4 regions of the Actinomadura vinacea genome follow, and region 3 is predicted to be linked to each of the others. Evidence: predicted binding sites of a transcription regulator. Region 3 holds the regulator's gene; each other region holds the start of a gene.

Region 1 (5,874 bases), on a different contig from region 3:
CGATCGCCCTCGCCGCCGAGTGGTGGGCGCTGGTCGCGGTCACCGGGCTGCGCCCGGAACGGCTGCTCCGGGCCGGTTCGCTGCCCCGCCTGACCGCCTGGTCGCTGCTCGCCGCGATCGGCGTGGCGGCCGCCACGGGCGCGGTGACGCACGGCTGAACCTTGAACCGTCGGTGGGCGGCGCGGGTCAAAGGTACGTAGGATTTCGAACATCGGGCGGCAAAGACCGCTCGTCCTCGGAGGTGTCGATCATGCCGTGTGCGCTGTGCGGCGACATCATCCCGACCGAGGTCGCCAGGTGCCCGGCCTGCGGGGCGTGGGCGCGGCGCCGGGACTTCCGGTCGGTCGGCGTCGCCGTCTTCATGCTGCTCGGCTTCAACGCCTTCGTCGCGCTCGGCTCGGGGTTCAGCCTGATCCGGCTGCTCGAGCCGCTGCACGAGGCCACCCACGACACCTACGATCCGGTGGTCGCCGAGCACGCGCTGGCGCCCTACACCGACGTCTTCCTGATCTGCGCGATCATGGCCGGGGTGACCGGGCTGCTGTACCTGGGCTGGCTGTGGCGCGCGTACGGCCAGTCCCCCGGCCCGCACCGGCACGGCCGCGGGTGGGTGCTGTTCGGGTGGATCACCCCGGCGGCCAACCTGTGGGTGCCGCCCCGGCTGGTGTACGACGTGTGGGTCAACAGCGGCCGGTTCCGGACGGCGCAGCGGCATCTGGTCGCGACGGTCGTGGCCGGGTGGTGGGCGTTCGTCCTGTTCGGCGTGGGCCTGGCCCGGCTCTTCGCGGTCAGCGGCGTGCAGACGCTGGCGGAGGCGCGGTTCTCGGTGCATCTGGGGGTGGCCGCGGCGGCCTGCGACGCGCTGGCCGCCGCGCTGTGCATGGCGTCGGTCTTCGAGATCACCCGCCTGCAGATCGGCCGGGACGCGTAAGCCCCGCCCCCCGGCTCAGGGCGGGACGGGCCCGGAGCTGCCGCCGCTGGCGTGCCAGAGCCGGCCCGGCGGCCGCTTGACGGCCTCGCCGGCGTGGCCGATGTCGGAGTAGGGGGACATCGCGAAGCCGTTGGCGTACAGGACGCGGCGGACGGCCGGCCGCGCCGGGCCCTCCCCCTGCCGCGCGGGCGCCATCGCCCGGCGCAGTTCCTCGTCGCCGCCCTGCCGCCACGCCTCGTACAGGGCCGCCAGGTCCCAGCAGTCGGCGCCGGTCAGCGACACCGCCCGTCCGCCCGGACGGCGCAGCCTGCCCCGCACGACCAGCAGCCACGACCCGAAGACGGTGGCGGCGCACCGGTCCTGCACCGACTCGAAGAAGGCCAGGTCGACCGGGCCGGTGGAGTCGTCGAGGGTGGCGAAGATGACCCGCTGCCCGGACCGTACCGCCGGGGTCTGGGTGGCGACCTTGACGCCCGCGACCAGCAGTTCCTCGCCGGCGCGGCGGCCGGGCAGGTCGCGGGCGCGGACGACGCCGAGCCGGTCGAGCAGCCCGGCGTAGAAGCTCAGCACGTGCCGGCTGACGTCCATGCCGAGGATCTCCAGCTCCGCCTCGACCATCTCGCCGGGGGTCATCGGCGGCAGTTCGCCGATCGGGAGCGGTTCGAACGTGCCGGCCCCGTCCCCTTCCGCCATGGTGTCCTCCAGGGGCAGCTGCCCCTCGACCGCTCCGCCGCCGGGCCGCGCCGATGAACGGTCGAGCGCCCCGACCCGGACGAGCAGGTCGCGGCGGGACGGCACGCCGTCCACCGGGGCGGGAGAGGCGCCGATGCCGTAGCGGGCGTCGAAGGCGCCGGCCAGCACGAGGCGTTCGGTGACGGGCCGGGAGACGTGGGCGCGCCGCCAGAAGTCGGTCAGCGAGCGGTAGGGGCGCCCGGCGAGGATGCGTTCCGTCTCGGCGCCGCTGATGCCGCGCACCTCGCTCAGCGCGACCCGGATGCCGAAGCCGTCCGGGGAGCCGGGGGCGGGTTCGATCCGCCAGGCGGCGGCGGAGTGGTCGACGTCCAGCGGCAGGATCGGGACGCCGAAGTGCCGGGCGTCGTCGAGGATGACCCGCTTGGGGTACATGCCGGGGTCGTGGGTGAGGACGCCCGCGTAGAACGCCGCGGGATGGTGCCGTTTCAGCCAGGCCGACTGGTAGGTGGGGAGGGCGAACGAGGCGGCGTGCGCCTTGCAGAACCCGAACGCGCCGAACGCGGTGAGCGTCTTCCACACCTTCGCGACCGTCGTCTCGTCGTAGCCGCGGTCCAGGGCGCGTTCGCGGAACCATGCGCCGACCTCGGCCTGGCCCCGCTCGTCGGCCAGGGCGCGGCGGGCCGCCTCGGCGTCGGACAGGCCGCAGCCGGTCATGGTGTCGAGGACGCGCAGCACCTGCTCGTGGAACACCACCACCCCGAGGCTCTCCCGCAGCGGCCCGACCAGGTCGGGGTGCGGGTAGACGGGGTCGCGGCGGCCGTGCCGGGCCTCCAGGAACGGCGAGACCATGTCGGAGTTGACCGGCCCGGGGCGGAACAGCGAGATGTCGATGACCAGGTCGCCCATGGTGCGCGGGCGCAGCTTGCCGACCAGCTCGCGCTGCCCGGGCGACTCGATCTGGAAGCAGCCGAGCGTGCGGGACGTGCAGATCATCTCGTAGGTGGCGGCGTCGTCGTGCGGGACGGCCTCCAGGTCGACCCGGCCGCCGCCGGTCCGGTCGATCTCGGCCACCGCGTGCGCCATCGCCGACTGCATCCGCACCCCGAGGACGTCCAGTTTGAGCAGCCCCATGGCCTCGACGTCGTCCTTGTCGAACTGGCTCATCGGGAAGTCGATCATGCTGCGCTCCAGCGGCGTGCGGTCGCGCAGCGTGCTGTTGGACAGCAGGACGCCGCAGGGGTGCATCGCGATGTGGCGAGGCAGGCCGTCGAGCCGCTCGGCGATCCGGAACAGCACCTCCAGCCGCCCGTGCGCCAGGCCGCTCTGCCGCAGCTCGGGCAGGTCGTGCAGGGCGGTGCGGATCTGCCGGGCCCGGACCTGCGGGAACGCCTTGGCGATCGCGTCGATCTCGGCGGGCGGCAGCCCGACCGCGCCGCCCACGTCGCGGATGGCGCTGCGCGCCCGGTAGGTCTCCATCATCGACACGCAGGCGACGTCGTCGGCGCCGAACCGGTCGAACAGCGCCCGGTAGGCGTCCAGCCGCCGCGCCGACTCCACGTCGAGGTCGATGTCGGGCAGGCCGGGCCGGCTGTCGGCCAGGAACCGCTCCATCACCAGGTCGTGCGCGAGCGGGTCGAGGTCGCCGATGCCGAGCAGGTAGTTGACCAGGCTGCCGGCGCCGGAGCCGCGGATGGCGCAGCGGATGCCGAGCGAGCGGATCAGCCGGGCCGCCTCGGCGACGGTGAGGAAGTAGGACGCCAGGCCCTTGCGGGCGATGATGCCCAGCTCGTGCGCCAGCCGCCGGGCCGCCTCCGCGGAGCGCTCCAGCCCGCGCCGCGCCAGCCCCTCCCCGCACCGCGCCACCAGCCGGCCGTGCGGGTCGTCGCCGGTGTCGGGCAGGTGGACGCGGTCCATGCCGAGGTCGCGGCCGGGGTCGAGGGCGCAGCGCTCCGACAGCCGCCGGGTCTCCGCCAGCAGCTCGGGCGCGGCGTCGGCCCCGCAGACCAGCTCCGCGACGCGGCGCATCTGCGGGATCGACTTGAGGTAGGCGTGGCCGGTCTGGTCGTCCAGGTGCCGGCGGTGCAGCGGGGCGAGCCGGCGCGCCACGTCGAGCACCTGCGCGACCGGGTAGTCGGCCGGGTCGAGGTAGCGGACCGCGTTGGCCAGCACCGCCGGGACGCCCGACTCCCGGGCCAGGGCGAGCATCCGCGCCGCGCGGTGGCCCTCCCCCTTGCCGTGGTGGTCGACGATCTCGAGCACCGTCTCGGCGGTCTCCCGCCAGGCCGCCAGCCGTGCGGCGGCCAGGTCGGGACGGCGCATGGCGATGGCGCGTCCCACGTCCGACCGGGGCCCGAGCAGGACCACCAGCCCGTCGGCGTGCGCGCCGACCAGCTCCCTGGTCGTGACGGGCCGGCCGCGCTCCCCCGCCAGGTGCGCCGCGGTGACCAGGCGGCACAGCGAGGCCCATCCGCGCTTGCCGGTGGCGAGCACCACGATCCGCTCCTCGCCCTCCGGCGCGCCGGCCCCGGTGTCGGGCGCGACAGTGAGGTCGGCGCCCAGGACGGGCCGCAGCCCCGCGTCCCGGCACGCCCGCACGTGCTTGACCGCGCCGTACAGGCCGTCGCGGTCGGTGAGGGCGAGGGTCTCCATGCCCAGCTCGGCGGCGCGCGCGGCGAGCGCGCGCGGCGGTGCGACACCGAAGCGCAGCGAGTAGGAGGAGGCGACATGCAGGTGCACGGCGCCTCAATCCCACACCCGGGACAGCATCCACCCTTCGGTGGCCGCGTCGTAGCGCAGCTCGTACACGCCGATCTCCCGGTCGGGCGTCGCCTCGACCCGCCAGAACTCCCGCTCGCCCGTCACCTCCGCCTCCGGCTGCTGTTCGCGCCACCAGTCCCGGGTGGTGACCCAGTGCTCCAGCACCCGCCGGACGCTGTAGAGCCGCCCTCGCCAGACGAACCGGACCGGACGGCCGTCGGTCGTCCAGACCTCGACCGGGTCGCCGAACACGCGCGTCATCTGCCTCCCCCGCCCTCTGCGTCGTGTCGATCACCGCACAGGGGAAGGCATGCGGTCTGTCTCGAACATACGTTCGCAGTCGAGTCTAGGGAAGGCGACCCCCGCGAGGCAAGGCGGGATCACCCCGGGCTTGATCCGCGAATACCCGCGAAAGCCCAGGTCAAACCGGCGATGCCGGACACGCCGGGGCGGCCGCGGAATGGGCGCGCGAGGTGCCGGGACGGCTCAGCCGAGCAGCCGGGCGAGCCGGTCGGCGACGGCCGCGACCTCGCCCACGTCGGCGATCCCGCCCCCCGTCCACAGGTAGCTCCAGCCGTCCCCGGCAGGGGTGGCCACGACCATGGCCCGGCGGCGGGTCCGCGGACCCAGCACGGTCAGCACCGACTCCTCGGGGCCGGCCAGCCGCCACAGCAGGCCGCGGGCCTCGACCTCGTACGCGAGCGCCGCGAGGTGATGGCGCCGGACCTCGGCGAACTCCTGTGCACCGACTACAGCCACGATCATCCGCCTCTGGTGTGAAGCCCGGGCCGTCCGGCGACGTGGGGTATCCGGACGGCGACAACCGGCGACCACCTCCAGCATGCCCGAGACGGGAGATCGCCTCGGGTGTTCCGGGAAGGTGGGCGCACCCACTTCCTGCCCTCACTTTCTGTGATCTGCTCGTTACAAAGGGTCATGACATGCTTACGCCCACCCCCACCTGGCGCCCCACCAGGCACTCCGGCCCGCGGGAGGATGCGCCCGCGTGATACACAACCCCCTATGCGGCGCGAGCTGAAGAAGCGGCGGACCAGGACGGCGCTGGTGGACGCGGCTCTCGACCTCTTCCTCGAACGGGGCTACGAGGCCACCACGATCGACGAGATCGTGGCGGCCGTCGAGGTGTCGCAACGCACCTTCTTCCGCTACTTCGCGACGAAGGAGGACGTGGTCACCGGCTTCCTGGCCGGTTACGACAAGCTCATGGCGGACGCGCTGGCCGCCCGTCCGCCCGACGAGCGGCCCCTCATCGCGCTGTACGAGTCGCTGCGCGCGGTGCTGGCGGCCGTCCACGCCGGCGACCCGGCCGCCGCCGTCCGGTTCCGCAAGGTCCACAAGGTGATCGAGGCCAACCCGCCGCTGATGGCGGCGCAGATGGCGCGGCACTCCGCGGCGGAGGGCCAGTTGGTGAAGCTGATCGCGGAACGGCAGGGCGTCGATCCGGACGCCGACATCCGGCCGCGGCTGCTGGT
Region 2 (5,874 bases), on a different contig from region 3:
GAAACCATCTCCTTGGACTCCCCCGCGGCCCCCTGCGCGTCTTCGCGAGTCCCGGGCGAGACCGAGTCACGCCCCTCCGCAGCCGGGGGATCAGGCTTACGGGGCGCAGAAACCTCGCCTTCGGACGGCCCAGCGGATGTCTCCGAGTTTTCGCCGGGGTCGGGCTTGGTTTCGGGCAGGGGCGGCGTGCTGGAAGAGGCCGCGTGGCCGGGTGGGGTGCCGCTCGGCTCGTCCGCTGTGGTCCAGGCGTTGCGAGACCAGTCGGTGATGAAGGGGTTGGTGGCCGGTTCCTGAGCAGCCTCCCAGGGGAGGGGCTCCTCCCGTTCGGGCGGGTCGTCGGCCGACCAGGGATTGGGCGGGCGGGTCATGGGTGACCGCCCGGGTCCAGTGGAGCGGCGGCGCCATCGGGGAAGGTCCGTGCACCGGCCGGCGGCCGGTGACGGATAGGGCGCCGCCGCCCTGCGGACGAGATCATTCCCCAACCTTCGTCAAGAGTCACCCTGGTCGGCGGAATCACTGTCAGGAAGCACCCTTCCTCAGGAGTCTCCCGGCTTGGGGGTCTTGGCCTTGCGGGCGGTGGTGGTCGAGGCGGCACGGGAGGTGGTCGCGGGCGCGGCCGCCGGGGGCGGGGTGCTGGCGGCCGGGGCCGGCTCGGCCTCCTTGTCGAGCTTGGGGCCGATGCCCAGCTTCTCCTTGATCTTCTTCTCGATCTCGTCGGCCATGTCGGGGTTGCCCTTGAGGAAGTTGCGGGCGTTCTCCTTGCCCTGGCCGAGCTGGTCGCCGTCGTAGGTGTACCAGGCGCCGGACTTGCGGACGAAGCCGTGCTCGACACCGAGGTCGATCAGCCCGCCCTCGCGGGAGATGCCCTGGCCGTAGAGCAGGTCGAAGTCGGCGACACGGAAGGGCGGGGCCATCTTGTTCTTGACCACCTTGACGCGGACCCGGTTGCCGACCGCCTCGGTGCCGTCCTTAAGGGTCTCGATCCGGCGCACGTCGAGCCGGACGGAGGCGTAGAACTTCAGCGCGCGGCCGCCGGTGGTGGTCTCCGGGGAGCCGAACATCACGCCGACCTTCTCGCGGAGCTGGTTGATGAAGACCGCGGTGGTGCGGGTCTGGTTGATCGCGCCGGTGAGCTTGCGCAGCGCCTGGGACATCAGCCGGGCCTGGAGGCCCACGTGGCTGTCGCCCATCTCGCCCTCGATCTCGGCGCGCGGCACCAGGGCCGCCACCGAGTCGATGACGACGATGTCGATCGCGCCGGAGCGGATCAGCATGTCGGTGATCTCGAGCGCCTGCTCGCCGGTGTCGGGCTGGGAGACCAGCAGGGCGTCGATGTCGACGCCGAGCTTGCGGGCGTACTCGGGGTCGAGGGCGTGCTCGGCGTCGACGAACGCCGCGATGCCGCCCTTCTTCTGGACGCTGGCCACCGCGTGCAGCGCGATGGAGGTCTTGCCGGAGCCTTCCGGCCCGTAGACCTCGACCACGCGGCCGCGCGGCAGGCCGCCGATGCCCAGCGCGATGTCGAGCGAGATGGAGCCGGTGGGGATCACCTCGACCGGCGGTCGCGCCTCCTCGCCCATCCGCATGACCGAGCCCTTGCCGAACTGCCGTTCGATCTGGGCCAGTGCGGTCTCGAGAGCCTTCTCGCGGTCGTTCGCTGCCATGAGGTGTCCGTCCCTTTTTCCGTCGTTGCGGTGTCGGAGGCGACGCTACGGGGAGCCACCGACAGTTCCCGACCCCACGACTTTACCGAACATCCGTTCGATCATGGTCGTGGCCGCGGATTTGCCCGGGAATCTCCGTGCGGGCGACACTCAAGACCCGTACGCTGGCGCCGTCCACGGAGGGTTCCATCATGACGCTGACCGTCCTCTTCTGCGTCGACCCGCTCCGCCCCCGGCGCGTTGACCCCCACTTCGCCCGCGAGGCCGCCGCGGTGCGGGACCACTACGGCGAGATCGCCCTGATCGATCACGACGCGCTGCAGCACGGCGACGTCGAGGCGGCGGTACGGGCCGTTCCGCGTGATCTGGGACCCGTCTGGTACCGGGGCTGGATGCTGACGAGCGCCGAGTACGCGGCGATGGCCGGCTTCTTGAAGCGTCGCGGAACTCTGCTGCTCACGCACCCGGACGATTACCAACGGGCACATGAACTGCCGGGCTGGCACGACACCTTCGCGGGGCTGACGCCGCAGAGCGTGTGGCGCCCCCTCTCCCCTGGCGAGGACCCGGGTGACCTGGGGGAGCTGGTGCGCCCCCTCAGGGGCGGGCCAGGGGTCGTCAAGGATTACGTGAAGTCCCGTAAGCACGAGTGGAACGAGGCGTGTTTCGTCCCGGACGTGAAGAACCTCGCCCTGCTGCGCGGTGTCGTGGCCAAGATGATCGCGTTGCAGGACGAGTTCCTGGCGGGCGGCGTGGTCGTGCGGGAGTACGAGCCGTATGACGGGGAGGGCGAGGCGCGCGTGTGGTGGGTGGACGGCGAGCCCGCCCTGGTGGGTCCCCACCCCGACAGCCCGGAGCTGGAGCCCGACCCGCGGCTGGATTCGGTGGCCCCTTCCGTCCGGGCGCTCGGTTGCCGTTTCATAACGACCGACCTGGCGCGCCGGGAGGACGGCGAATGGCGCGTGGTGGAGGTGGGCGACGGCCAGGTCAGCGACCTGCCCTCCACCGTGGACCCGATGGACTTGTACGCCCATCTTCCGGTCCCCGACTGACCCCTCCCGCCATATTGATCCGTCCTGGCGGGAACGGGAAGCGTGTCCCTTCCGTCCGAGGATCGACCACCCCTAAGCTATGGCCTCGCAACCGAGAGTTCCCATTCCGTAAGGGCGCGTGCGCTCCGTGCCGTGGAACCGATCGGCTGCAAATCGCCTCGTTTCGAAGGACGTGTTCGCCTTGCCCCCACAGGAACAGAAGCGCCGGCTCAGCTCCCGGGCCGTCAAGATCGGGATGGTCGGCGCGCTGTCGCTGACCGTCGCAGCGTGCGGTTCGAAGACCACCACCGCCTGGTGTGTGGACCGTTACGCCCCCGCGGTCGGGAAGACCAAGGGCGGGTACCGGGTCGTTTCGGACTACTTCTGTGACAGCCGCGACGTCTCGCGCGGGACGGTCTCCTACGGCCGCTACTTCTGGTACTACGGCGGCAAGCGCGGCAGCGACGGCTACGTCTCCGGCGGCAGCTCGTACGGCCCCAGCAAGGGCAAGATCAAGACGAAGGCCGGGACGACGCTGAGCCGCGGCGGTTTCGGCGGCAGCGGCAAGAGCGGGAGCTGAAGGCGTGCGGCGAGAGCGTTCCGACCCGCGCGACGACTGGGCCGACAAGGTCGAGTCGCACGGCCTGGCGTTCCACCGCACGGCGCATCCGGCGCACCTGCCCCGCCCCTACTGGGACGAGTCGGTTCACTACGTCTTCGACATGGACGAGGTCCTGGCGCTCGAAGAGGCGGTGGAGGAACTCCACGGGATGTGCCTGCAGGTGGTCGAGCATGTGGTGACCACCGGCCGCTATCACACGCTGGGCATTCCCGATTGGGTCGCGCCGCTCATCGAGGAGTCCTGGCGTCGCGGCGATCCGCATCTGTACGGCCGGTTCGACCTCTGTTACGACGGCAAAGGCCCCGCCAAGTTGCTGGAGTACAACGCCGACACCCCTACGGCGTTGGTGGAGAGCTCCATCGTGCAGTGGTTCTGGCTGCAGGAGGTCTTCCCCGAGGACGACCAGTGGAACTCCATTCACGAGCGGCTGGTGGCCCGCTGGAAGGAGATCGCCTCTGGTCTGGACCACGACGGCTCCGCCCACTTCGCCTGGACCCATGGCGACGAGACCGGCGAAGAGGTCATGACGATCGCCTATATGCAGCAGACCGCCGAGGAGGCGGGCTTGCCAGGGCTTGCGATCGCGATGGAGGACATCGGCTGGGATCCGGCACGGAAGCGTTTCGTGGATCTCGACGAGGAGGAGATCCACACTCTGTGCAAGCTGTACCCCTGGGAGTGGATCGTCAACGAGCCGTTCGGCCGTAACATCCCGGCGACGCCCACCAAGTGGATCGAGCCGATCTGGAAGATGGTGCTCTCCAACAAGGCGCTGCTGGTGCTGCTGTGGGAGCTGTTCCCGGGGCATCCGAATCTGCTTCCCACCTATCTCAACACGCCGTCCAGCCTGACGGCGTACGTGCAGAAGCCGCTGCTGGGCCGGGAGGGCGCGAGCATGCGCATCGTCACCCCGGACGGCAGCGAGCAGCGCACCCAGGGCGACTACGGCAAGGAGGGCTTCGTCTTCCAGGAGTTCTGCGCGCTTCCCGAATTCGACGGGGAGCACCCGGTGCTGGGCGCCTGGGTGGTCCACGACGAGTCCGCGGGTCTCGGCATCCGCGAGACGGCAGGGCTCGTCACCGATGACACTTCGTCCTTCGTCCCCCACCGCATTCCGCTTTGAGCACTGCTTTCTCCCCTGTCACCCCCTGTTAGGCGTCCCGCTGCCGCTCCCGATGAACCGCGGCGGACGCGCGTTCCGCTAAGGAGATCCATGAACACCGACGAGAATCTCGGCCAGATCCTGCTGGACGGGACAGGGGCGCTGCTGGCCTACGCCGCGGTCGGCCTGGTGCTGTTCGTGGTCGGTTTCTACATGACCGACCTGGCCATCCCGGGCCGCCTGATCACGGTGATCCGGCAGCACCGCAACCCCAACGCCACGCTGCTGGCCTGCGCCTCGACGGTCGGGGTGGGCCTGATCGTGGCGGTCTCGATCTTCGCCTCGGGCGGGGACCTGCTGGAGGGGCTGACCCGCACGCTGGTGTTCGGCGCGGTCGGCATCGTCGCGATGACCGTGGCCACGCTGATCTTCGACCGGCTGATCGGGATCAGCATCAAGGAGCTGGCCGACGACGAGGAGGACCGGCTGGAGCCGGCGGCGATCCTGCTGGCGGTCGCCAACCTGATGATCGGGTTCGTCACCGCCGTCGCGGTCTACTGAGCGGCACGGTTCAAAGGGGCGGTCGCGGTTCGTCGCGCCGCCCCTTTGACATGCCGCGGGTGTGCCCGGAGAGCGTTCAGCGGAGGCGCTGGGGGACGTCGAACGTGGCGACGACCGCCTGCCAGACCTTCTTGGCGGATTCTCCGTCGGCGAGGGCCTGTTCGACGGTGCGGCCACCGAGTTCGGCCAGGACGTAGTCCTTGGCCACGCTTTCCGCGTAGCTCTCGCCGAACTGCTGCTTCATCCGATCCCAGAACACTGTGAGCCGCACACGACAACGCTATCCCAGCGAGTCGCTGACCTCGTCCGGAATGGACGGAGGTGCGCTGGGCCGGGCGCCCGTCACGTACTGGCGGTGGAGGCCGGTCAGGTAGCGTTCCACGCCTTCTATGACACGAGCCGTGCGGTACGACGGAAAGACGTCGAACGCGTGCTGGCCGCCCTGCATCTCGGCGTAGATGACCGGTGACGCGGAGGTTGCGCGCAGGCGTTCCACGAAGCGGCGGGCCTCCGCGACTGGAATGAGCGAGTCGTGGCTGCCGTGGACGACGAGGAAGGGGGGCGCGTCCTCCCGGAGGTAGTTCGCAGGGGACGCTCTGGCGTACGCCTCTGGCTCGTGGCGGAAGGGCTTCTTGACCACCATTCGTTCCATGAGGGCGGTCGCTCCCATGGGAACGGGCCATGGTCCCGGTTCGACGAGGTCGTAGACGCCGTAGAAGGGGACGGCGCCCTGGACGCTGGTGTCGACGTCCTCGAAGCCGGGTTGGAACTCCGGGACGTTGGCGGTGAGCGCGAGCATGGCCGTCAGGTGTCCCCCCGCGGATCCTCCGGTCACGCACAGGAACTCTGGGTCGGCCCCATACTCGGCGGCGTGCTCCCGGTACCACTTGAGGA
Region 3 (5,874 bases):
TTCGACGCCGCGCTGCTCGAAGTTCACCGAGCCGTCGCGCCAGTTCGTCATGACGACATCGCGCCGCTCCCAGCGCAGTTCGTCGTACGGATGCACGCCGGGCGTGGTGAAGATGCGCTCGATCTTGAGCCCCTTGCGGACCCCCTTGCCGCGCCGGGATGCCGAGCCGCTCACCGTCTCCGTCATGCCTTCCCCCTCTCGGGCCCTCGCCCCGGGCCCTGTTCAGGACAACCGCGCCCGGCGGCCGGGTCATCCCGGCCGCGGGCTCTTCTTCTGTGCTGATCTGCTGCTTTGACCTGCTGCTCGATCCGCCCTCAGCGGGGCGGGGCGGGCTCCCCCGAGGAACCTCTCGTGCGCAGCGACTCGATCTCCCGGGCGAAGTCGTCCAGCGACTCGAAACTCCGGTAGACCGACGCGAACCGCAGATAGGCGACCTCGTCGAGCTCGCCGAGCGGTCCCAGAATGGCCAGTCCGACCTCGTTCGAGGGGATCTCCGCGGCGCCGGTCGCCCGGACCGCCTCCTCCACCCGCTGCCCGAGCTTGGCCAGCGCATCCTCGTCCACCGGGCGGCCCTGGCAGGCCCTGCGCACCCCGGCGATGATCTTTTCCCGGGAGAACGGCTCGGTGACCCCGCTGCGCTTGGCCACCATCAGGAGCACGTTCTCCTGTGTGGTGAATCGCTTGCCGCATTCCTGGCACGAACGGCGGCGCCTAATGGCCGACCCGTCGTCGGTGGAGCGGCTGTCGATCACTTTGGTGTCGGGGTTTCGGCAGAACGGGCAGTGCACGCGTTCCCCTCCTTCCCCTTGCACCCAGAAAACCAATGACCACAAGAACACAACTTATGGTTAATGACATTCATGTGACCACTAGATGTTGTGGTCAACCGTACGAGGATCCGGGGGCACGCGCAACCTGGACCGCACCCCTCGCACGTAGACCCTGGTCACATCGAGCCTCCCGCGCCCCGTCGGGCGTGTCGGCCACAGCCACCACCAAAACACCACAAACCACTCGCGTCAGCGCGGCAGGACGAGGGCCGCGATCTCCTCGACGGCGCCCGCCTCCAAGGGGTTGAAGCGGTTCTTGGTCACCGCGAACGCCGTCCCCGTCGCCGGGTCCGCGAACGCTGCGCTCCCGCCGATGCCCGGCATCCCGAACACCCCCGGACGGTCCGGCCCGAGCGGCCCCAGCGGGTATCCCAGCGCCCACGTCGCCGGGGAGCCCATCACCTCGTCCACGCCCTCGAAGGCCGGGGCCGACAGCTCGCGCAGCCGCTCCGGCGACACCAGGCGCACCCCGTCGACCTCGTCCAGCAGCGCCGCGTACACGCGGGCCACCGCGCGGGCGGACAGGCACCGGCCGCCACCTCGGCGATCGGCTCCCCATGCCGGTACACCGACACCTGCATCCCGGTCTCCGTCCCGGTTTCGATCATCCGGTCGACGGCGTCCTGAATTCTCTTCTGCAGCATGGCGGCACCTCTCACTTGATCAGGGCAGGTTCGGGCTCTGGCCGATCCTGGACGGGCTCCGCGCCGATCGGCGGCACGCGGCGAAGCATCACGGCCATCAGGACGGCCATGCCCGCCAGCAGGACGGCGCAGGCCAGCGCGACGACGTGCAGTCCGCCCGTGAACGCGGTGCGGGCGGAGTCGAGCAGCGCGTCCCGCGCCGGGCCCGGCAGGCCCGCCGCGGCCGAGACGGCGCCGGACAGGCTCTCCTTGGCCTCTCCCGCACCCGCCGGAACCTCCACCCGCGCGCGGTACAGGGCCGTGCCGAGGCTGCCCAGGATCGCGATGCCCAGCGCGTAGCCGAACTCGCCGCTGGTCTCGTTCAGCGCCGCGGCCGAGCCGGCCTTCGCCGGCGGCACGGAACCGACGACCAGATCGGTGGCCAGCGTGACCAGCGGGCCGCCGCCCAGCCCGATCAGCGCCCAGCCGGCGATCAGGGTCGCCGGGCCGGGCTCCGTGCCGACCTGGGTGAGCGCCAGCAGCCCGCACACCGACACGGCCAGGCCCGCGGCGATGAGCGGGGCGGGACGGAACCGGCGGGCCAGCACCGGCGACACCTGGAAGCCCACCATGTTCGCGGCGAGCGCGGGCAGCATCCACACCGCCGCGCGCAGCGGCGACAGCCCCTGGACGAGCTGCAGGTGCTGGGTCAGCAACATCATGATCGAGCCCATCAACAGGGTCGCCGCCATCATCCCGGCCAGCGCCGCGCAGAACTCCCGGTCACCGAAGAGGCGCAGGTCGATCAGCGGATCGCCGAGCCGCCGCTGCCGCCGGACGAAACCCGCGCCCACCAGCACCCCGGCCACCGCCGCCGCCACCGGGAGCGGCTCCGGGCCGCCGCGGGCCAGTTCCTTGAGCCCGTAGACGATCGGCAGGATCGCCGCGAGCGACAGCAGCACGCTGGCCAGGTCGATCCGGCCCGCGCCCGGCTCGCGGCGCTCGGGCAGCAGCACCGGGCCGAAGACCAGCAGCAGGACCATGGCGGGCACGCCGATGAGGAACACCGACCCCCACCAGAAGTGCTCCAGCAGCATCCCGCCGGCGATCGGCCCGAGCGCAGCGCCGCCCATGAAGCAGCCCATCCACACGCCGATCGCCAGCGACCGCTGCCGCGGATCGCGGAACATCGTGCCGATCAGCGACAGCGTCGAGGGCGCCAGGGCGGCGCCGGCGACGCCCAGCAGCGCCCGCGCCGCGATCAGCATCCCGGGGCTCGTCGCGTACGCCGCCGCCACCGACGCGACGCCGAACGCGGCCGCCCCGGCCAGCAGCAGCCGGCGGCGCCCGATCCGGTCGCCCAGGCCGCCCATCGTGATCAGGAACCCGGACAGCAGGAAGCCGTACACGTCCATGATCCACAGCTGCTCGGTCGCCCCGGCGCCCAGCTCGGCGCTCAGCCGCGGGAGCGCCAGCAGCAGGACGAAGACATCGATCGACACCAGCAGGGCGGCCAGGGCGAGCACGCCCAGCCCCGCCCATTCACGCCGTCCCGCCCTCGCGGTCGCGTCCATGAGACCCTCCTCCGCGGCGCCCCCGTCGGGCGCCTTTCGCGAGGAGGTCGGAGCGGGCACACGGATCTCTACACACCCGCGCGGCATTCTTTGCCGGCGGGCGGGGTCAGCGGGCGGGCATGCGCAGGTGCTGGCCGGGCTGGACGATCGCGTCGGACAGGCCGTTGAGATCGGCGATGCGGCGCACCGTGACCCGCGGGTCGCCCTCGGGATCGTCGCGGCGGGCGATGTCCCACAGCGTCTCGCCGGGCTCGACCACCACGGTCTCGCCGCGCCCGGACGCGCCCTCGGGAGGCGCGCCGCCGCCCGCCCCGCCCGCGTTCGCGCCGAGCGCCGCCGTCAGCCAGAACAGCACCAGCAGCACGGCGGCGATGAATCCGATCAATACGGCGCGGCCCCTCCGGGTCAGCCGCAGCGGCGGCTCCGTGGCTTTCCTTCCGGAATGTCGCCCGTTGAGCGAACCCGCCATCTCGGCCCTCCCTGGATCAAGCCGTGAACCCGAACCGCACGTTCTACTCGAATACATTTTCGATCGAACGCCTGTACGATGTTGTACAGCACGGAGACGACGAAACGCGAGTACTTTCTTCGAACAATTGTTTGATCATCGGCTCCGGACGCGATAGCGTGCCATGACAAGGAGTGACGGATCCCAGCGCCGGGGAGGCGACGAGCGATGAGCAAGGTCCGGGAGCTGCCCGACGGCCCGATGGACGAGAGCGGGCTCACCCAGCGGCAGCGCATGGTGCTCGAGGTGATCCGCGACTCCGTCCAGCGCCGCGGCTACCCGCCGTCCATGCGCGAGATCGGGGAAGCGGTCGGGCTGACCAGCACCTCCAGCGTGTCGCACCAGCTCCGCGCCCTGCAGCGCAAGGGCTTCCTGCGCCGCGACCCCAACCGGCCGCGCGCGGTCGAGGTCCGGGTGCCGGGCGCCACCCCCGTCCGCACCGAGGACGAGGCCTACGAGGCCGCCGCGACCGCCGACACCTCCACCCGCCCGGCGCCCGCGTACGTGCCGCTGGTCGGCCGGATCGCCGCCGGCGGCCCGATCCTGGCCGAGGAGGCGGTGGAGGACGTCTTCACCCTGCCCAAGCAGCTGGTCGGCGAGGGCACCCACTTCCTGCTCAAGGTGACCGGCGACTCGATGATCGACGCCGCGATCGCCGACGGCGACTGGGTCGTGGTCCGCCAGCAGCCGGTGGCCGAGCAGGGCGACATCGTCGCCGCCATGATCGAGGGCGAGGCGACGGTGAAGACGTTCAAGCGCCGTGACGGCCACATCTGGCTGATGCCGCAGAACCCGGCCTACGAGCCCATCCCCGGCGACGAGGCGTCCGTGCTGGGCCGCGTCGTGGCCGTCCTCCGCAAGATGTGATCCGCACGCTCCCCGCGCGGACGGCGGCCCGGAAACCCGGGCCGCCGTCCGCGCGGACGGCGGCCCAGCGCCCGAGCGGGCACGGTGGGAGGACGGTCAGGAGGACGCCGGTGCGCCCCTGGCACCTGCCACCGGGGGCACCGACTTCCTGACCTGGCGGAAAGCGGGCGCCGCGCCCGTGGCGCGTGCGCGGGTCAGGCCGGGACGATGTTGACGATCTTCGGGGCGCGGACGATCACCTTGCGGATCTCCCGCCCGCCCAGCGCATCCTTGATCTTTTCCGAGGACAGCGCCAGGCTCTCCAGCTCGCCCTCGCCGATCCCCGGCGCGACCTCCAGCCGGTCGCGGACCTTGCCGGCGACCTGGACGACGCAGGTGACCGACTCCTGCACCAGCAGCGCCGGGTCGGCCGCGGGCCAGCCCGCGGTCGCGACCGGGGCGGTGCGGCCCAGCAGCTCCCACGCCTCGTCCGCGGTGTACGGCGCGAACAGCGACAGCATGATCGCCATGGTCTCGGCGGCCTCCCGCACGGCCGGGTCGGACCCGCCGGGCCCGCCGTCGATCGCCTTGCGGGTGGCGTTGACCAGCTCCATGATCCGCGAGATCGCCACGTTGAACCGGCGCACCTCGACCAGCGCGGTGGCCTCCTCGACGGTGCGGTGGGTGACCCGGCGCAGCTCGTCCGAGCCGGCCGCGGGGTCGGCGCCGACCGGGGCGGTGACCTCGGTGGCGATGCGGTGCACCCGGGACAGGAACTTGGACATGCCGTGCGGCGACACGTCGGCCCAGTCGATGTCGTCCTCGGGCGGGCCGGAGAACAGCATGGCCAGCCGGACGACGTCGACGCCGAACCGGTCGATCTGCTCGCCCAGGTCGACCATGTTGCCCAGCGACTTCGACATCGCCTTGGCGTTCAGGATGACCTGGCCCTGGTTCAGCAGGCGGGTGAACGGCTCGGTGAAGTCCACCATGCCCATGTCGTACAGGACCTTGGTGAAGAACCGGCTGTAGAGCAGGTGCAGGATGGCGTGCTCCACGCCCCCGGTGTACTGGTCGATGGGCATCCACTTGCGGACCTGCTCGACGTCGAACGGGCCCTCGGTGTAGCCGGGCGAGCAGTAGCGGAAGTAGTACCAGGACGAGTCGACGAAGGTGTCCATGGTGTCGGTGTCGCGCTTGGCCGGACCGCCGCACTTGGGGCAGTCCACGTTGACCCAGCCGGACGCGGCGGCCAGCGGCGAGGCGCCCTTGGGCGCCAGGTCGGCGCCGCGCAGGTCGTCGGGCAGCCGGACGGGCAGCTGGTCGTCGGGCACCGGGACCTCGCCGCACGCCTCGCAGTGCACGATCGGGATCGGGCAGCCCCAGAAGCGCTGGCGGGAGAGCAGCCAGTCGCGCAGCCGGAAGTTGACCGCGGCCCGGCCCAGGCCCTTCTCGGCCAGGATCTCGGTGATCCGGGCGATCGCGTCGGCCTT
Region 4 (5,874 bases), on a different contig from region 3:
CGCCGCCGAACTTGCGCATCAGCGACGCCAGCACGGCCCGGTCGAGGCGGTCGAGGCCGCGCTCGTCGACCTCGTACAGCTTCAGCGCGGCGCGGGCCAGCTCGAGGTCGACCGCGCCGTCGGCCCGCACCTCCGCGTAGTCGCGGACGCGGCGCAGCAGCCGGTTGGCGATCCGGGGCGTGCCGCGGGACCGGCCGGCGACCTCGGCCGCGCCCGCGTCGCTGATCTCGACGTCCAGCAGCCGCGCGGACCGCTGGACGATCACCTCCAGCTCGGCGGGCTCGTAGAAGTCCATGTGCGCGACGAAGCCGAACCGGTCGCGCAGCGGCCCCGGCAGCATGCCCGCCCGGGTGGTGGCCCCCACGAGCGTGAACGGGGCGATGTCGAGCGGGATCGCGGTCGCCCCCGGGCCCTTGCCCACGACGACGTCGACCCGGAAGTCCTCCATCGCCATGTAGAGCATCTCCTCGGCGGGACGCGCCATCCGGTGGATCTCGTCCAGGAACAGCACCTCCCCCTCCGAGAGGGTGGACAGCACGGCCGCCAGGTCGCCGGCCCGCTCGATCGCCGGGCCCGAGGAGATCCGCAGCGGCCGCCCCAGCTCCGCCGCGATGATCATCGCGAGGGTCGTCTTGCCCAGCCCGGGGCCGCCCGACAGCAGCACGTGGTCGGGCGTGCGGCCGCGCCGCAGCGCGCTGTGCAGCACCAGGGACAGCTGCTCGCGCACCCGCTCCTGGCCGATGAAGTCGTCGAGCTTCTTGGGCCGCAGCGCGGCCTCGATGACCTCCTCCTCCGGGCCGTCGGCGTCCGCCGAGACGATCCTGTCGTGCCCGTCCATCGGCTCGGTCACTTGCTGAGCCTCTTCAGCGCGGCCTTCAGCAGGACGGCCACCGGCGGCGTCTCGCCGTCGAGGTCGGCGGCGACCGCGTCCACGGCGGCGTCGGCGTCCCGGGCCGACCAGCCCAGGTTGATCAGGCCGTTCTGGACCTGCTCGCGCCAGGGCTCGGCGCGGACCTGGGCGGGCGCGTCGCCGGCGGCGCCCACCGGGCCGCCGAGCCGGTCCTTCAGCTCCAGCACGATCCGCTGCGCACCCTTCTTGCCGATCCCCGGCACCTTGGTGAGGGACGCGACGTCCTCGGCCGCGACCGCGCGGCGCAGCGCGTCGGGCGAGTGCACGGCCAGCATCGCCAGCGCCAGCCGGGGGCCGACGCCGCTGGCCGTCTGGAGCAGCTCGAACACCGACCGCTCGTCGTCGTCGGCGAACCCGAAGAGGGTCAGCGAGTCCTCCCGGACGACCATGGACGTCGGTACCCGGGCCTCCTCGCCCACCCGCAGCCCGGCGAGCGTGGCCGGGGTGCACTGCACCGACAGCCCGACACCGTGCACGTCGATGACGGCGGCGTCGGGCCCGGCGGCGGCCACCCGGCCGCTGACGAAGGCGATCACGGCCTCATTCCCCCTCTGGTCCTGGAACGGGCGGCCTGCAGCCGCGCCTGGGCGCCGCCCCGCCACACATGGCAGATCGCCAGCGCCAGCGCGTCGGCCGCGTCGGCGGGCTTGGGCGCGGTCTCCAGCCGCAGCAGCCGCGTCACCATCTTGGTGACCTGCGCCTTGTCGGCACGGCCGTTGCCGGTGACCGCGGCCTTGGCCTCGCTGGGCGTGTGCATCGCCACCGGCAGCCCGCGCCGCGCCGCGAGCAGCATCGCGACCCCGGCCGCCTGCGCGGTGCCCATGACGGTGCGCACGTTGTGCTGGGAGAACACCCGCTCGACCGCGACGGCGTCGGGCCGCAGCTCGTCCATCAGGGCCGCGATGCCGGTCTCGATGCCCAGCAGGCGGGCGGCTATCTCCTCGTCGGCGCCGGTGCGGACGACCTCCACGCGCACCAGCCGCAAGGGGGTGCCGGGAGCGCCGTCGACCACGCCGACGCCGCATCTGGTGAGCCCGGGGTCCACGCCCATCACCCGCAACGCCCGCTCCTTCGATCATCTGTTCGGCGGGCGCCACGCTACCGAACCCGCCGGACAATCGTCGCGCATCGCGGCGGCTGTGTCGGCCCCGCCGTCTCAGCAGCGGGGTCAGAAGTGGTCGAGCGCGAACGGTGCGGCGGCGAAGACCGCGTCCAGGACGGGCGCGTCGCCCTCCAGGAGCCCGGTGGCGCGGAGCGTGGACGTCGGCACCCCGCCGTACAGGGCGGCGAGGCCGCGCGCCCCGACCCGCACGGCCGGGCGGCCCGCCGCGTCGCCGCGTTCCAGGCGCCCCGTGCCGTCCTTCACGACGAGCCGCCAGGAACCGGTGTTGGCCGGGAGCTGCGGATCGTCGATCTCCAGGGCCGCCTCGGCCGACACGCCGGGCGGGAAGCCGCGCGCCTCGACCGCGGCCGGGGCGTCGAGCACGCGCAGCATCCAGCGGGTCCGCTGGACCTCCTCGGAGGTCCGTTCCCTGGTCAGCCAGAAGACCGGGTCGTGCGGCGCCACGTTCGCGTACACGGTTGGCACGATCGACGAGCCGGTCCCGACGAGCGCCCACAGCGCCCGCAGCGTCGCCTCCGAGGCCGCGACCAGCAGTTCGACCTCCAGGGAGCGGTTTCCCTCGCCCCAGTGGTAGGCGAGGAAGCCGTCCTCGGCCAGGTAGTGGTAGACGTCCCGGTCGGCGAGGTAGATCCGCCAGGCCTTCTCGCCCCAGTCGATCGGCCCGCAGTGGCCCGCGTCGCGGTGCACCCGGCGGATGACCTCGGCCACCTCGGCGGCGTCGTCGGGGCCCGCGCGGCGCACTCCGACGGAGGCGTCCGCCCGGACCTCGCGCAGCGCCTCGGCCGGGAGCCCGGCCCGGTGCAGGGAGCCCGCGTGCTCCCAGCCCAGCGAACGGTAAAGCGGCGTGGTCGCCGGATAGAGGACCGACAGGGCGTGCCCGAACGCGGTGCAGCGCTCCAGCACCTCGGTCATCAGGCGGCGGCCGACCCCCCGGCCGCGGGCCTCGGGGGCCACGACGACCCCGCCGACGCCGCCCATGGAGACGGGACGGCCATGCCACCACTGCGGCAGGTCGTGGATCCGCGCGGTCGCCACCGGGCGGCCGTCCTCGTAGCCGGCGAACTGGCGGCCCCCGCGCAGCGTGTGGCCCGCGAGCCGGATGATCTGAGCCCACTGGCCGTCCGGAAGCGCCCCGAACCCTTGGGAACGCAGGTCGCGGGTGGCGTCGAGCCCCGCGGCGTCCAGCACCCGGATTTCCATGATCCCGACCCTACGGCTAGTCGAGGGCGGCCATGACCTCGTCGCTGACGTCGAAGTTGGCGTAGACGTCCTGGACGTCGTCGGAGTCCTCCAGCGCCTCGATCAGGCGGAAGACCTTCTTGGCGTTCTCCTCGTCCAGCGGCACCGACACGCTGGGCAGCCAGCTGGAGTCGGCCGACTCGTAGTCGATGCCGGCCTCCTGCAGCGCGGTGCGGACGGCGGTCAGGTCGCCCGCCTCGGAGACGACCTCGAAGTTGTCGCCGAGGTCGTTGACCTCCTCGGCACCGGCGTCCAGGACGGCCAGCATGATGTCGTCCTCGCTGGTGCCCGCCTTCGGGACGATCACCACGCCCTTCCGGTTGAACAGGTAGGACACCGAGCCCGGGTCGGCCAGCGAGCCGCCGTTGCGGGTGAGCGCGACGCGCACCTCGGAGGCGGCGCGGTTGCGGTTGTCGGTCAGACATTCGACCAGCAGCGCCACCCCGCCGGGGGCGTAGCCCTCGTAGGTGATGTTCTGCCAGTCGGCGCCCCCGGCCTCCTCGCCGGCGCCGCGCTTGCGCGCGCGCTCGATGTTGTCGTTGGGGACGGAGTTCTTCTTCGCCTTGAAGATGGCGTCGTACAGCGTCGGGTTGGCGTCGGGGTCACCGCCGCCGGTCCGCGCGGCGACCTCGACGTTCTTGATCAGCTTGGCGAAGAGCTTGCCCCGCTTGGCGTCGAGAGCCGCCTTCTTGTGCTTGGTCGTCGCCCATTTGGAATGGCCGGACATCCTCTTACTCCTCCTCCATCGCCCGGCGCACCAGATCGGCGAAGTAGTGGTGCACGCGGTGGTCGCCCGTCAGTTCGGGGTGGAACGCGGTCGCCATGAGGCGGCCTTGGCGGACGGCGACGATCCTACCGATGTTCGGGCCGCTCTCGGCGCGACCGAGGATCTCCACGCCCGCGCCCACCGACTCCACCCAGGGCGCCCGGATGAAGACCGCGTGGAAGGGCGCGCCGTCGACGCCGGTCAGCGGCACCTCGGCCTCGAACGAGTCGACCTGGCGGCCGAAGGCGTTGCGGCGCACCGTCATGTCGATGCCGCCGATCGTCTCCTGCCCGTCCGCGCCGTCCCGGATCCGGTCGGCCAGCATGATCATGCCGGCGCAGGAGCCGTAGGCGGGCATCCCCGCCTCGATCCGCTTGCGCAGCGGTTCCAGCAGCTCGAACGTCCGCGCCAGCCGCCACATCGTGGTGGACTCGCCGCCGGGGACGACCAGCGCGTCCACGCTCTCCAGCTCCTCGGCGCGGCGCACGGGCACCGTCCGCGCCCCGGCGCCCTCCAGGGCCCTGGAGTGTTCGCGTACGTCGCCTTGCAAGGCGAGAACCCCGATGGTGGGCACAGCAGCAGTCACGTGGAACCTTCCGGGAGATCAGTCTCGGACAACCCTAGACGTTGGTTACAACGTTCCCGGAATGGGCGTGTCTTCCCCCTCCCGCCCCCGCGCCTCGCGGGAGCGCGGGGGTCAGGAGAGCTTGAAACGGCGCAGTGGGAGCTCCAGGGGCAGGAAGCCGTCGTCGCCGCGGTCGGCGATGCCGCGGCCGAACATGTGGGCACCCGCCAGCGCCAGCCCGAACTCCTCGGGGTCGAACGGCAGCGGCACGTCCGGTGCGCCGTCGTCGATGGCCTTCCAGAACGGGGCCTCGACCGGCAGCCGGTCGCCCTGGTCGACCACCACGCCGTCCTCGGCGGTGACGAACACGTCGCGGCGCAGCTCGGCCGCCTCGTACCAGCGGAACCAGCAGCCGGAGATCACGCTGTGCAGGACGAGGACGCCGCAGTGCGCGCCGGGCAGCGCCGCCGCGATGCTGTCGGCGATCCGGCGGGCGTCCTCGTCGAGGCCGAACAGCCGCCGGTCGCACAGCAGCAGCGCCCGGTCGAAGACCCCGACGAACAGCTCGTCCTCGAACGGCCACAGCGCGAAGTCCAGGACCGTGTCGCCGGTCGCGGCGAGGGTCGCGGCGGGATAGAGCCCGCGGGCCAGCGTCGCGGCGGCCTCCGGATCGGGATCGGGGACCAGCCCCGGCCGGAACACCTCGGCGGGATCACCGGCGCTCGCACAGGCCAGCGCGACCGACCACCCCATGATCGTCCCTCCCCGCGGCCGCCTGCCGCCCGGGGGCCCCGTTCCTCCCCCAACGACCGCGCGGCCAGCGTAAACCCTGCGGCGCGGGTTGGGGAGGGGGCGCCGCAAGTAACCGGTCGATTACCCGCCAGGGCCGGGGTTCACCAGCCGCGGCCGGCGAACTTCTGGTCCTCGCCGAGGGAGGCGACGTTGATGCCGACCATGGCGTCGCCCAGGCCGCGCGACACCTTGGCGATCACGTCCGGGTCGTCGTGGAAGGTGGTGGCCTCGACGATGGCCTTGGCGCGCTTGGCCGGGTCGCCGGACTTGAAGATGCCCGAGCCGACGAACACGCCCTCGGCGCCCAGCTGCATCATCATGGCCGCGTCGGCCGGGGTGGCGATGCCGCCGGCGGTGAACAGCACGACCGGCAGCCTGCCCGCCTCGGCGACCTCCTTGACCAGCTCGTAGGGGGCCTGCAGCTCCTTGGCGGCGACGTACAGCTCGTCCGCGGGCAGCCCCTGCAGCCGGCGGATCTC

What was found. Region 3 encodes LexA, which represses DNA repair genes until DNA is damaged. Its sites were predicted from a motif close to TCGAACANNTGTTCGA; they were not measured.
Region 1: the regulator LexA is predicted to act here: its motif matches at 4,704-4,719, upstream of ABD340_RS30975 (DUF6504 family protein).
Region 2: the regulator LexA is predicted to act here: its motif matches at 1,750-1,765, upstream of recA (recombinase RecA).
Region 4: the regulator LexA is predicted to act here: its motif matches at 1,982-1,997, upstream of ruvC (crossover junction endodeoxyribonuclease RuvC).

The regions. Positions count from the first base shown of each region.
Region 1 covers NZ_BAAARW010000023.1:55,312-61,185, reverse strand. Annotated here, with positions in the region: gene ABD340_RS30990 (hypothetical protein) at 1-158, shown strand, start outside; gene ABD340_RS30985 (DUF4328 domain-containing protein) at 251-931, shown strand; gene ABD340_RS30980 (DNA polymerase III subunit alpha) at 947-4,360, opposite strand; gene ABD340_RS30975 (DUF6504 family protein) at 4,367-4,642, opposite strand; gene ABD340_RS30970 (hypothetical protein) at 4,868-5,140, opposite strand; gene ABD340_RS30965 (TetR family transcriptional regulator) at 5,405-5,874, shown strand, end outside.
Region 2 covers NZ_BAAARW010000048.1:66,357-72,230, reverse strand. Annotated here, with positions in the region: gene recA (recombinase RecA) at 537-1,664, opposite strand; gene ABD340_RS46050 (ATP-grasp domain-containing protein) at 1,856-2,716, shown strand; gene ABD340_RS46045 (hypothetical protein) at 2,898-3,275, shown strand; gene ABD340_RS46040 (glutathionylspermidine synthase family protein) at 3,280-4,440, shown strand; gene ABD340_RS46035 (DUF350 domain-containing protein) at 4,531-4,980, shown strand; gene ABD340_RS46030 (DUF3046 domain-containing protein) at 5,057-5,251, opposite strand; gene ABD340_RS46025 (alpha/beta hydrolase fold domain-containing protein) at 5,261-5,874, opposite strand, start outside.
Region 3 covers NZ_BAAARW010000011.1:59,627-65,500, reverse strand. Annotated here, with positions in the region: gene ABD340_RS12050 (vitamin B12-dependent ribonucleotide reductase) at 1-186, opposite strand, end outside; gene nrdR (transcriptional regulator NrdR) at 315-788, opposite strand; partial or broken gene ABD340_RS12040 (serine hydrolase) at 1,020-1,427, opposite strand; gene ABD340_RS12035 (MFS transporter) at 1,486-3,027, opposite strand; gene ABD340_RS12030 (LysM peptidoglycan-binding domain-containing protein) at 3,134-3,496, opposite strand; gene lexA (transcriptional repressor LexA) at 3,704-4,402, shown strand; gene leuS (leucine--tRNA ligase) at 4,597-5,874, opposite strand, start outside.
Region 4 covers NZ_BAAARW010000028.1:74,488-80,361, reverse strand. Annotated here, with positions in the region: gene ruvB (Holliday junction branch migration DNA helicase RuvB) at 1-838, opposite strand, end outside; gene ruvA (Holliday junction branch migration protein RuvA) at 847-1,446, opposite strand; gene ruvC (crossover junction endodeoxyribonuclease RuvC) at 1,443-1,970, opposite strand; gene ABD340_RS35915 (GNAT family N-acetyltransferase) at 2,079-3,233, opposite strand; gene ABD340_RS35910 (YebC/PmpR family DNA-binding transcriptional regulator) at 3,250-3,999, opposite strand; gene pdxT (pyridoxal 5'-phosphate synthase glutaminase subunit PdxT) at 4,004-4,624, opposite strand; gene ABD340_RS35900 (DUF6928 family protein) at 4,736-5,356, opposite strand; gene pdxS (pyridoxal 5'-phosphate synthase lyase subunit PdxS) at 5,497-5,874, opposite strand, start outside.